DNA from 3 places in the Pseudoalteromonas sp. S8-8 genome. Region 1 is predicted to be linked to each of the others. Evidence: predicted binding sites of a transcription regulator. Region 1 holds the regulator's gene; each other region holds the start of a gene.
What was found. The regulator LexA, encoded in region 1, represses DNA repair genes until DNA is damaged. The targets are predictions, from matches to a motif close to TACTGTATNNNNATACAGTA.

Region 1 (4,296 bases):
GTCGCCACCGCCTGCGGCATCAAAAAAGCTGGTCGCAAAATACTTATCGGTAAGTACCATAGTGACAGCGCCTGCAAGCACTGGCATTACCGCTATTAATAAAAAGGCAGTAATTAACCACGTCCATACAAATAAGGGCAACTTCATCCATGTCATGCCAGGGGCACGTAAGTTCACTATGGTTACAATCACATTGATTGCGCCCATTATTGAGCTAATCCCCATAATATGTACGGCAAATACAAACAATGCAGTATTATCATTACTGTATGTTGTAGACAGTGGTGCATAAAAAGTCCAACCAAATGCAGGACCCCCACCAGGCATAAATAATGATGCCAATAGGATTAAAAACGCAAACGGTAAAATCCAAAAGCTCCAGTTATTCATTCTTGGCAATGCCATATCTGGCGCGCCAATCATGAGTGGTATCATCCAGTTAGCAAGGCCTGTAAAGGCCGGCATAACCGCACCAAACACCATAATTAAACCATGCACGGTGGTCATTTGATTAAAAAAGTGAGGATCGACCAACTGTAAACCTGGTTGAAATAATTCAGCTCTGATCACCATGGCCATTCCACCACCAATTAAGAACATGGTCAGCGAAAAAATTAAATATAAACTACCTATATCTTTATGATTAGTTGTGTAAAGCCAGCGTTTAAAACCTTTAGCTGGGTGATGAGCATGATGAGCTTCATTGGCGTTAGGTTGTTCTACTATGCTACTCATTAGTTCGCCTCCACTTTGGCATCAAGTGCTGCCTGTATTTGACTCGGTTGAATAACATCACCCGTATCATTACCCCACACATTACGTTTATAAGTAATAACCGCTGCTAATTGCTTTATAGATAACTGTTTGGCAAATGCTTGCATTGCCGTACCGGGTCGCCCATGGATAACTACATCAATGTGATCTTTTATATCGCCAAGCACTATAGGGCTGCCTTTAAGTGCAGGAAATACACCCGGTAACCCCATGCCAGTAGGCTGATGACATGCAGCACAATTGGCCATATATACTTGTTCGCCTAAAGTCATTAATTCTTCTTTTGGGAGGGTTTTATCAAGTAATGCGGCATCTGCTAATGCTGCTTTTTGTTTAGCTTGCTTTGCATCTGCAAGCCACGTTTTAAAATCAGCCTCAGATTTAGCGACCACCACAACAGGCATAAAGCCATGATCTTTACCACACAACTCAGCACATTGGCCTCGGTAAGTACCTTCTTCGTTTATGTTCGTCCATGTTTCGTTTATAAAGCCGGGATTCGCATCTTTTTTAACTGCAAAATCAGGTACCCACCAAGAGTGAATAACATCGTCAGAAGTCATTAAAAATCGTACTTTTTGATTTATTGGCAGTACAAGAGGCTTATCAACCTCAAGTAAGTAGTTAGGATTTTTATCTGCAAGGTTCGCGATTTCATCTTGCGGGGTAGATAAAATAGAGTAGAACTCTACATCTTCACCCATATATTCATAATGCCATTTCCATTGCGAGCCTGTAATTTTAATAGTGAGATCAGCTTTGCTGGCATCTTCCATTGCAATTAGGGTTTTAGTGGCTGGTACTGCCATAGCAATTAAAATAACAAACGGGATTGCAGTCCAAAGTATTTCTACTTTAGTGCTTTCGTGAAATTGGGCAGGTACAGCCCCTTTAGATTTGCGGTGATGAATAAGTGCCCAAAACATAATTGCGAACACTATCACCCCAATCACACAACATATTATAAATATGGTCATGTGCAGCTGATATACATTATTGCTTATATCGGTTACGCCTTTGCGCATATTGTATTGGCTGTTAGCCAAAACTGGGTGCGAAAAAACACATAATATAAGCCACAAGGTAGAGGTCAGTTTACCCATGTGACGGCTCCTTTGATGCTATTGCGAATGCAAAGCGAAGAGGCATACGGCTTAAACGCCAATTCGTTATTTTTATTTTTTTAGTCAATCTCATTTAATATTGATTGGTTTTGCTGCGCCAACAACGGGTTTGTGTATATTGTGTGTTCTCAAAACTAAAAAGCTGTGAGTTATTATTAGCTCAGCACATTAATAATTAGCTAAAAAATGAACAACAAGCAAGTTTTAGTATAAAAAACAATCAGGTGATATTGAGTAATTAATAAAAAATCAGTAACCAACTAGGTAACAGGAAGTTCAAAAGATGAGCAAAACAAAGGGGTTTAACGCATTCGGAGGGGGAAAATATAAGTGCAAAAAAGTTTACAGCTTAAATTGTCAGTGAGCTATTTATGCCCTATTTTTAGTGCGAATTTAAAACAGAAAATGCGTACTAATTAGTACGCATTTATAAAACTGCTTGTTTAAAAGCTATTTTTAAAGTCACATCCAATCAGCGTTTCTTATAACGCCAACGGCTAAGCCTTCAATATTAAAAGACTCATTCTCAAGATCTACTTCAATAGATTCAAAATCGTCGTTTTCAGCATGAAGTAATACTTTACGACCCGCTTTCTCAAGACGTTTTACAGTTACGTCTTCGTCTAGGCGGGCAACAACAACTTGCCCATTTTCAGCGGTTTGAGTACGATGTACAGCAAGTAAATCACCATCCATAATACCAATATCTTTCATGCTCATACCGTTAACGCGTAGTAAAAAATCTGCAGCCGGTTTAAACATTAATGGATCGATTTTGCAGTGACTTTCAACGTGCTCTTGCGCCAAGATAGGTGAACCAGCAGCAACACGCCCTATAAGCGGTAAACCTAATTGTTCTGGCTCTTCTTCTTCAATTAACTGAATACCACGGCTTGCACCTGGTTTCATTTTAATTGCGCCTTTTTTAGCAAGTGCTTTTAAATGTTCTTCAGCAGCATTGGCACTTTTAAAACCTAATGTTTGCGCTATTTCAGCACGTGTAGGAGGCATACCAGTGTCTTTAATAAAAACTTTAATTAGTTCGAGTATTTGAGCTTGGCGGTTCGTTAATGGTCGCATACAACTGGTTTTCCATACAGTACATTTAACTGTGAGTATATACAGTTAAATAAAAATCGCAAATTTAAATTAAGCCTTAAAATAGCCAAAGTAATTTCACTTGTGTACATTTTAGGGATATAACTAAAGCTAGGTTTATAAATGATTAAAAAAGCAAAGGAGTCATTATGAGTATTTGGTACCAGCCCATCACTTTAGAGCTGTGCAAGCAGTTAGAACAAGGCATTGATGGCCAAGGAACATTAATGAAAACCATGGGAATAGAAGTCACTGAAATTGGTGATAATTACTTAGTAGCCACTATGCCGGCAATTCCTGAGCATCATAACCCAATGGGCATGGTTCACGGCGGTGCTAACGTTGTACTTGCCGAAACAGTTGCCAGCTATGCAGCTAACTTTGTTGTCGATTTTACAAAATTTTACTGCGTGGGGCAGGAAATTAGCGCAAGTCATTTAAAAGCATCTCGCAACGGCACTTTAACAGCAACGGCAAGAGCGTTTCATATTGGCAAACGTAGTTCAGTGTGGGAAATAAAAATTACAAATAGCCGCAATGAGCTGTGCTGCGTATCAAAAATGACCGCAGCAGTCGTAGAGCGAAGATAGTTACTTTTCGATTGGGTAAATTGTAATTTCCATACCCGCACCAATCGCAGATATACGTAGTAATGTATCTGCATCTAAGGCTTGATTAAAGCACTTAGGGGAAGTGCCCGATTCAAAACCAATATCAAACGTTCTACGTGAACAGCTTAACCATTGCTTTAGCGCGTTACGCGAACACGATTCAATAAGCTCACATATATGGTTTATTGCTTTGTCAGGCGTGTTTACTACACCTATTGCTTCAATACGCGCTAATTGACGGTATTCGTCTTTGTCATAATGTAAAATCGTCGCGACTTTTTTCAAGTCTGCCACTAGCAAACTAATATCTTGCTTTGATTCAAGCTCAAGATCTACATTTAAAAATTGAATTTCCGACATCGTTTCGTATTTATCCTCTAATAATTTCATTGCAAACTTTAACGCAGTTTTACCGTTATACCAAATCAACTATGCTCTATTAACCACTTTATATAGATATTTCGCAGCTTTTAAGTATTTTTTAGCGTTTAAAGCTAGCTGGATATCAAACACTCAGCTCAATTAAACAAATAATTCATGTTAGCAATTTAAGTGTAATCTTTTTTATTTTTAAATGATTACAGTAAGCTATAGTTTAAACTGCGACAAAATGTCGCAGTAACTAATCCCATTAATGTAATAAACTAGCCTCTAAAAATAATAAGACTAAAACATGAATAAAAAAATAT
Region 2 (4,296 bases), on a different contig from region 1:
GTTGAATTAAGAAAACTTAATTAAAGTATAGTGTTGGTTGTAGTAGGGTCAAATATTTTAGTTAAAAGCAGCCTTGTTCAAGGCTGCTTTTAACTGGTACATGCTTAATAAGGCATAGGATAGTTTTTAAATATAGTGTTAATCTCACTAAGAATTTCGTCGCTTAACGTGATGTTAAATGCATCAATATCTTCTTTCAATTGGGCTATGCTTGTTGCACCAATAATTGAAGAGGTTACGCCATCTACTTGGTTACACCATGCGAGTGCTAGTTGTGCTGGAGTAATATTGTTTGCATGAGCCAGCTCAACATACTGCTTAGTGGCTTGCTCTGCATTGGGTGTATCTCTAAAAATACCGTTGCGCTGCATGAAGGTCCAACGAGAGCCTTCTGGGCGAGCACCATTTAGGTATTTACCCGTTAATAAACCGGCCGCTAAAGGCGACCACGGTAAGTAGGCAATATCTTCGTGTACACATTGTTCTATTAAATACGGCCAGTCTTTAGCATGCGCTAAGCTAAACTCGTTTTGAATAGATACCATGCGCGGTAAGTTATGCTCTTTGGCCAAACTTAAAAACTGGCTTATACCCCATGGCGTATCGTCAGATAAACCGCAGTGTTTAATTTTACCTCCTTTAACACATTCATTAAGGCCTTCTAGAATATCAAGCATACTAGCTTGCTGCTCTTGTGTATTTACGTCGGTAAATTTAAGAGTGCCGGGCCATTGTCTGCCAAAGTGCGGGGTAGAGCGGTTTGGCCAATGCAGCTGATATAAATCAATGTAGTCGGTTTTAAGGCGCTTAAGTGAATCGTCTACGGCTTCTATTACTGTTTGGTGCGTAATATTGCCACCATCACGTACCCACGATAATCCATTGCCTGCAATTTTTGTAGCAAGTACCACATCGCTGCGCTTTTGCTGATTACGCGATAGCCAATTGCCAATAATTTCCTCAGTTTTACCATAGGTCTCTGGAGAGGGCGGTACTGCATACATTTCGGCTGTATCAATAAAGTTTACGCCTTGCTCTAACGCGTAGGCTATTTGTTCATCAGCATCGCTTTGAGTATTTTGTTTACCCCAAGTCATACTGCCTAAACATACTCTTGAAACGTTAATACCACTGCTGCCAAGTGGGCTGTATTGCATGAGAATTCCTTATTGCTCGTCTTGAGAGTAGCTAACTAACGCCGATAAAAGAGGCTCTGCAATGAGGGCTTTTTGGCCTGTTTCAAAATCAAACATAACCACTTTTGAAGTGCCTGTTGTTGTTATAGCGTTTTGTGCGTGACTAAATACGGTGTAATTCATAACAAATCGGTCTGTTTTTATATCAGAAATAGTAACACCGACTGTAAGCGTATCTGGGAATGTAACTGGGCGTTTATAACGAATGTTATTTTCGCTTATTACCGGGCCCACGCCATTAGGGCTTATTGTATCGAACAGATTTATTTTATTTAAGAAGTCGATTCGGGCTATTTCAAAGTAACGTAAATACACTACATTATTTACGTGTTGTAGTGCATCCATATCAGCCCACGCTACGGTGATGTCGGTATGGATAGGGTGCTGATCTTTAAACGTTTGCATTATTTATTGGCCCTTAATTTTAAAGTACTTAGATTATCAACATGGGGTTACGAGCTCAAGGTAATTAATGGCATGTTTTTTTATAAGATGATTGTACCTGTTTAATTTTAGGTCTACAGTTAAATTACACAGACAAACACAAAAACACACAAAGGTAAAAATATGCAGAATATAATTAATTGGTCCTTAGCTTGTTTAGTTTTTATAGCCTCTTTTACCTGTTACGCAATGGGTAACGAATCAGGCGCTATTATTTTAATGTTAGCGGGGTTTTTTTTCGAGGTTATGTTTTGGTTGCGCGGTTATAAAGAGCAAGAAGGTAATAAGCGCTTTTTTTAATCGCTAACTAGGGCCTGTTGACCTTTCAGGATTAAAATTTGTTCAATCTAGGGGCTATTTAATCGCGGCGCGAGGTTTGTGACCTAGTGGGCTAAGTAAAAACCGAGCAACAAAGAGTAAATTGCCCCTAGGCAGAACCCTTCGGGCAGCGTATGTTTGGCATTTGTGCTACGTTATCGCCTATTTATGGGGAATAACCACACTACATAGGCTCTGCCTTTCCTAAATACCAAACATACTGCTGCAAATTTAACCTCGAAAGATAAACAGGCCCTAGGCTTGCTTATCACATTTGATTCTATAATAATGACTGTATAAATAACCAGTTATTGTTGTGGTGATGAAGAAGTTTATTCACATAGACATGGATTGCTTTTATGCAGCAGTAGAAATGCGAGATAATCCAAAACTTGCATGTGTACCGCTTGCTATTGGAGGCAATAGCCGACGAGGCGTGCTCTCAACCGCTAACTACATAGCTAGAGAATATGGCGTACGATCGGCTATGTCGAACTATCATGCTAAACAATTATGCCCCGATTTAGTTATTGTCCCTGGGCGCATGGCTGTATACAAAGAAGCTTCAAATCAAATACGTGAAGTATTTAGCCGCTACACAGACTTAGTTGAGCCTCTTTCTTTAGACGAAGCCTACCTAGATGTAACAGACAGCACTGCTTGTAAAGGCAGTGCCACACTTATTGCACAGCAAATAAGAGCCGATATTTACAATGCCACAGGGCTCACTGCATCAGCAGGTATTGCACCGATTAAATTTATTGCCAAAATAGCCAGCGACGAAAAAAAACCGAATGGTCAATTTGTCGTTTTGCCTCATGAGGTCGATGACTTTTTAGCGCAATTACCGCTGGGGAAAATTCCGGGGGTGGGTAAAGTAACGCTCGAAAAGCTAAATTTAAAAGGCTTATATACCGGCAAGGATGTTCGTGAAAAAGGCGTTAACTGGATGCAGCAACATGTGGGTAATTTTGGTGTGTCGCTTTATCAAAAATGTGCAGGTGAATATGTTGGTAAAGTATCAACAGATCGCATCAGAAAGTCGCTGAGTGTTGAGCATACCTACGAATACAATAAAACAAGTTTGCAAGAGTGCTTAGATGAGCTGCCAAAATTGTTAGACGAATTAGTTTTAAGACTTAATAAACAGCAATTACAAAACCGTATTAATAAGCTGAGTGTTAAAGTGAAGTTTGCAAATTTTGTAGTAACCTCAGCCGATCAGGCATACCACGAGCTAAACACAGAAATATTTATTCAACTCCTTACTAAGGCTTATCAACGAGGGCTACAACAACCTGTAAGATTACTTGGCATAGGCGTTGGCATTAAAAGCGAGCCAGAACAAAACTTTCAACTTAGTATTCTCGATTAAGCTGTAAAGCCTGTAACCCCAAGTTGCCATTTATTGGCAACTTGTATAATTAGCTCATCGCACCTTGCTGGTCTTCAATATTTAAATCGACGATAATAGGGGCTTATGTTTTCTAACAGGACTTTATTTATGGCATACCCTCAAGCGGTTAGTGCAAGCCTTGAATGTACATCTCATGATGCGCTTATTATTATTAGTGATGACTTTTCTCAATTACCAAATAACTCATTACGTGATGCTATTTTAGACCAAGCAAAAGTTGATTCTCGTATTGGTAAACAAGTTACTTTATTAGTGATTGAAAACAAACGCGTTGTACTTGCGCCAACGGGTCCGTTAAATAGAGATTACGACGATGTTCGCCGTTATTTTGATGCTGCTAAATTAGCAATTAACGAAGCAAAAGCGTCGGGTAGTGTTAATCCTGCATTATTTTTACCAAATTTAAATGGCGATAGCCGTTATCAGCATGCTTTAGAAGTTGCTTATTTAGGCGCTTGCCAAGCCTTATGGCAGCCATTAGAAGCGCGTGAATATCACGGTGAAAGTATTGAACCTATTACTCAAATTGGTTTAGTTGGCGCAAGCGAGCAAACAATTAAAGCTGTTAATGCAATTGCTGCAGGCCAATATGCCGCGCGTGACTTATGTGGCACTGAACCTGAGCGTATGGCTCCACCACGTTTTGCTGATTACTGCGTTGACTTATTTAAAGGCTCAAACATTGCGGTTGACGTAATTGATGATATTGCAGCTATTGATAAAAACTACCCAATGCTAAGCACTGTTGCTCGTGCATCGTATGCAGTTGAGCGCCATCACCCACGTGTTGTTAAGCTTGAATATGTACCAGAGGGCGAAATTACTCGCACACTTATGTTTGTAGGTAAGGGTCTTGTATACGATACAGGCGGCGCCGATTTAAAAGTTGGCGGGCACATGGCAGGCATGAGCCGCGATAAA
Region 3 (4,296 bases), on a different contig from region 1:
TCAATGCGTTATTTAAAGATGAGCTGCCAGAGGCCACTAATGAATTTGCAGGCTCTGCGGCCTCGCTGCTTTCTTGCGATGGAGTTTGTGTATTATTTGCCGTTGAATCTGTATTTTGCGAGTCATCAGCCGTTACTTGTGTATCGCTAGATGCGTTTGTATCATTGCTACCACTGGCTGTTAAACCGTTTTGTGAAAGCGCAATAGATGTAGATGTTTGTTGCTGCGCCGACGTAGACTGAGATATTTCAATATCAGCGGCGTGCACTGCACCTGTAAAAGTACACACACCGCTTAACATCATTACGCTTACAATTTTATTTAATTTAGTCATTGTTTTGTCCTCTAGTTTGTCGGATTGACATAAAGAAGACGATTTACAAAAACACTTTATTCCAAAAATAAATTAAAAAATTACAATAAAACCACTTATTAACTAAATTTCAAATACTTAAAGGTAAGCTAATACCCTACGGCGTTAGCGTTTCACTATTTTGGATCAGCAATAACAGCTCGGCAGTGGCAGTTGCATCGGCCAATGCGCGGTGATGGCTGGTTAAGTTTAAATTAAAATGCGTACTAAGGTTACCAAGCGAATACGACTTTAAGCCTTTAAACGCTTTGCGCGACTCAACCACGGTGCACATTTTTGGCATTTTAAAAAAGTGCCCTGCCATCTCGCATTCTTTTTTAATAAAGCCATAGTCAAAATTAACGTTATGGGCTACAAAAATACTGCCTGCTAGTTTATCAATTAGTGGCTTTACAACCTCTGCAAATACGGGCGCGTTATAAACCATGCTGTCGCTAATACCAGTTAGTGACGTTATAAATCCAGGTATATGGCGCTCGGGGTTAACTAAGCTAGTCCAAGTATCAATTACTTTACCGTGCTGTACTTTTACAAGGCCTATTTCGGTAATACGGTTACCGCCTTTTAAGCCGCCCGTGGTTTCTATATCAACTACGCTGTAAATACGGTTTGGGTCTACAAACCACTTAACTGCGGCAATATGTACCGTAAAGCCCACATTTTTTAAATTATCTATGGTGGTAAGTTGGTTGCGCCTAAGCTTATCACCTGGGGCTTTTACCTCTTCAAAATGTACTTGGCCATTATTAATTACCATTAAGTCGGGGTAGCCGTCTTTTAGCTGTAAATAATGTTTGCTCATAGCCGTTAAATGAGTAATTAATGCCTCAAGTGGGCTGTTTAAAATAAGCGTTTCTAGTGGCTCTAATAAATTGCTGCGCCACCTAAACAAACCGTTAGGTTGATCAAAGTATTGCGCTGCATTTTTGCATACTAAATTAAGCAATGCTTGCGACGTTTGGCACTTTGCTAAGCGCTCATTTATCTGTATTTGCTGCGCTTCATAAAAATTACCAAGCCTTAATACTTGCGGATAAATATCAAACTCATTGCATGGCGGATAAGGCGACTCCACAAATAGCTCATGCCAAAATACCAAACCAAACAAACTTTGCCAAAGCGTGTTTTCGGTATTAAATACCTGCATACCTTGGCGAGTATAATAATCGTTTACGCCCTGCTCTACTTCACCTCGGTACAGTTCATCTATTTCTAGCACGCACTGAGTATCGGCAAGCATGGCACTTAAACGAGAACGTGTTTTTTTATTAAACTTACGCATTAAAAAATCGTCAGCAAAATACAGTAAATCATCAGTGAGCGGGTTTTCGATAATGGCTTCTAATCGAGCTTTTACCCACTCTTTATTGCCAAGCCTGTATTGCTCTCTTATTTGAATTTCTTGTGCTTCGCTATCATCCGCGCACCCTTCTAGTAAGCTAAAAGCAAGTTCGCTATCAACTGCTTTTAGCTGCCTATAAAGCCTAACTAATAATTTATTTTTTAATACAACGGCAATGGCACCATGTGTAGCTTGCACTAAAACCTGCGACGCTAAAGCAGCATAGTCGCTCTCATCTGTAATGTTTTTAAATGCTAACCGGTAACGGTTTAGTAAATAGTTTGATTGCGCTTCTTCAAGTGTTTCAAAGCGTGACAAGCTCTCACTGTGCCCTTCGCGTGTAGCGGTTAAGCCTAAGTCTCGCATTACAAAACGATTTTGATGATTTACATCGCCGCTGCTTAGTTTGCCTGCAAATAAAAACTCAAAATACTCGTAGTAATCACTGCGGTTATTAATTACATACTGGCTATAAAGTGGCGCAAGCTCTTGTGGGCATGCTTTAAAAAACTCACGCGCAATATCCACCAGCGCGCCTTTACCGGCGCTCTTTTTAAAGCTTATTTGCTCGTCGTAATTACTTAGCAACTCAACCAAAGAAGGTTTGGTTAAGTGCGCTAAAAGCTGCGAATAATGCTGCTCGTTTGGCTCAAATAAAATATCGGCTTTTTTAAGCGTATAAATAGCCTGATGCGGTGATGTTATTTCTTCATAATTAAGCGATTGCGCCTGCACCAAATAAGGCTTTCGCGAGTACACACGCGCCAACATGCACTGGCTTTGTTCATCTAGCTGGTTAATTTTACTAATAAATTCACTATGTTTAGGCTCAAGTAAATGCATACATTTACTAGTTACAAACTCAATAAGCTCTCTAAAATGCGCTAAATAGTATTTTGCTGGTAATTCTTTTTTCATAATATCGCCATAACTGTATATAAAAACAGTATCTAGTATTTATGCTTATTATTCAATCTTAAACTTGTAATCGGTAATGCTTATAGTTGCCATATCAAAATAATGTAGAGTCAATAAGCACTAAATGTAAAAAGCGACATATTACAAGCCATACAACAAAAACAAACCATTGCCATACATTGCAAAGGTGGCACCTGCGGCACAGGGTTGGTCGCTGCACTTATTTTAAATTCGACAGGTTACACATAAGAAGAGGTATACAACCTAGTACAAGGCATTCGCCCTAAAGCACTCACTATAGAGCTGTAAAAAGAGTACTTTGAGAGTTTTAGTCGGTAATAAAAAAGCTAGCGTAAAACAGCAAAGCTACTAATAGTTAAACGCCCATTAACTGGGTCGCAGGCATAACCATTAGACGCGTTTATATTACCGGAATGCAATAAGTTACTTGGGTATATAACTGCGCGATTTAGCTTTGCCTCTACTCTGTAAACTTGCTCAAACAAAGTTGTACTTCCATTTATATATTGTGGATTTTTATGAAGCTTTTGCGCCATGGCTTGTTGCTTAATAGCTTGCCTATAAAGCATAAGCCGCTCTTTTGTTATACGTTCATACCCTAAGGATTTATGCTTATAAAATGAAGTGCCACCATGAGTTTCATCACATAAAAAGTGCACCATAGCAAGTTGATTCATATTAGGTGTATCAAAATGAGGGAGCATTTGTATTGGCCTGAGCTTATCAGGCTCAGTGCATGCAATTGAAAAAGCAGAAAGAATTACATCAAACTCGCTTTTATCCGCCATATCAAAGTGCGAATTAATAATTGGCGCAAGCGCTTTTAACCGCTCGATATAACTAAGCGGTGCTGCTTTTCTTACTCCTGGGTAAAAATCACTTTCTTGTGCGCAAAACGATTCTCTAGCACTTTGAGAAAACACAGCAAAATTAATAAGCGCATCTACATTATTTACAAAATCATCAATAACAATAATTGGGGTTTTCTCTTCCCCTACAGTATGTATGTGTAACGCCGTATTTTCGTTTAGTTTAAAATCAATCATCGGCTAAATTAAGCACTGCATTTTTACGCTCTATCAATGGGTATATTTGGCCAAGTGAGGTTATAACAGTATAAATAGCGGGTAATAAAGCGCTTTGATGTAAAAGCGTAATTTGATCACTATTAAGTTGTGCGAGTCTTTCTTGGTTAATAGTGTATAGGCCGTTTAACTTTGTTTTTTGACTGTTCTGAAACGTTACCTCAAGCGATAATGGCTGCAGTAGATCATGCTGTAACAAGGTATCAATTAACTTTTTATTGTCTATTTCGCCCTGTAGTAAATGCCCTAAACACTGCTTTATTTGTTTGAAATAGCTACTTTCTTCTGCGCTTTGGGTATAAATTGGTTCTAAATTATTCTGGCTTTGCGCTCGATTATTAACGACTGCTGGGCTATTTAAATTAATACACACAGGGTATTGAGTTTGCTGCGCATGAGTATCACCAACAAAAAATGGCTGACGCTGTAATTGAAGCGGTAAATACACGCCCTGCCACTGCGAGTTCTGATAAAACAAGTTCTCATGTTGCTCAAAGCCTAATAAAGCATTGAGTGTAAACTCCCCTGTTTCTGAGTTTTTTGCAAAAACTATAGGC

Region 2: the regulator LexA is predicted to act here: its motif matches at 2,249-2,268, upstream of dinB (DNA polymerase IV).
Region 3: the regulator LexA is predicted to act here: its motif matches at 2,645-2,664, upstream of L659_RS0112595 (exonuclease domain-containing protein).

What each region holds. Positions count from the first base shown of each region.
Region 1 is NZ_AUTR01000067.1:47,115-51,410, forward strand. It holds gene ctaD (cytochrome c oxidase subunit I) at 1-735, opposite strand, end outside; gene coxB (cytochrome c oxidase subunit II) at 735-1,877, opposite strand; gene lexA (transcriptional repressor LexA) at 2,361-2,978, opposite strand; gene L659_RS0120235 (PaaI family thioesterase) at 3,146-3,586, shown strand; gene L659_RS0120240 (hypothetical protein) at 3,587-3,967, opposite strand; gene L659_RS0120245 (membrane protein) at 4,281-4,296, shown strand, end outside.
Region 2 is NZ_AUTR01000023.1:84,083-88,378, reverse strand. It holds gene L659_RS0107170 (aldo/keto reductase) at 105-1,157, opposite strand; gene L659_RS0107165 (acyl-CoA thioesterase) at 1,167-1,601, opposite strand; gene dinB (DNA polymerase IV) at 2,281-3,333, shown strand; gene L659_RS0107150 (M17 family metallopeptidase) at 3,463-4,296, shown strand, end outside.
Region 3 is NZ_AUTR01000037.1:69,493-73,788, reverse strand. It holds gene L659_RS0112595 (exonuclease domain-containing protein) at 471-2,633, opposite strand; partial or broken gene L659_RS1000000123925 (protein phosphatase) at 2,763-2,942, shown strand; gene L659_RS0112590 (DUF6445 family protein) at 2,981-3,700, opposite strand; gene L659_RS0112585 (SapC family protein) at 3,693-4,296, opposite strand, start outside.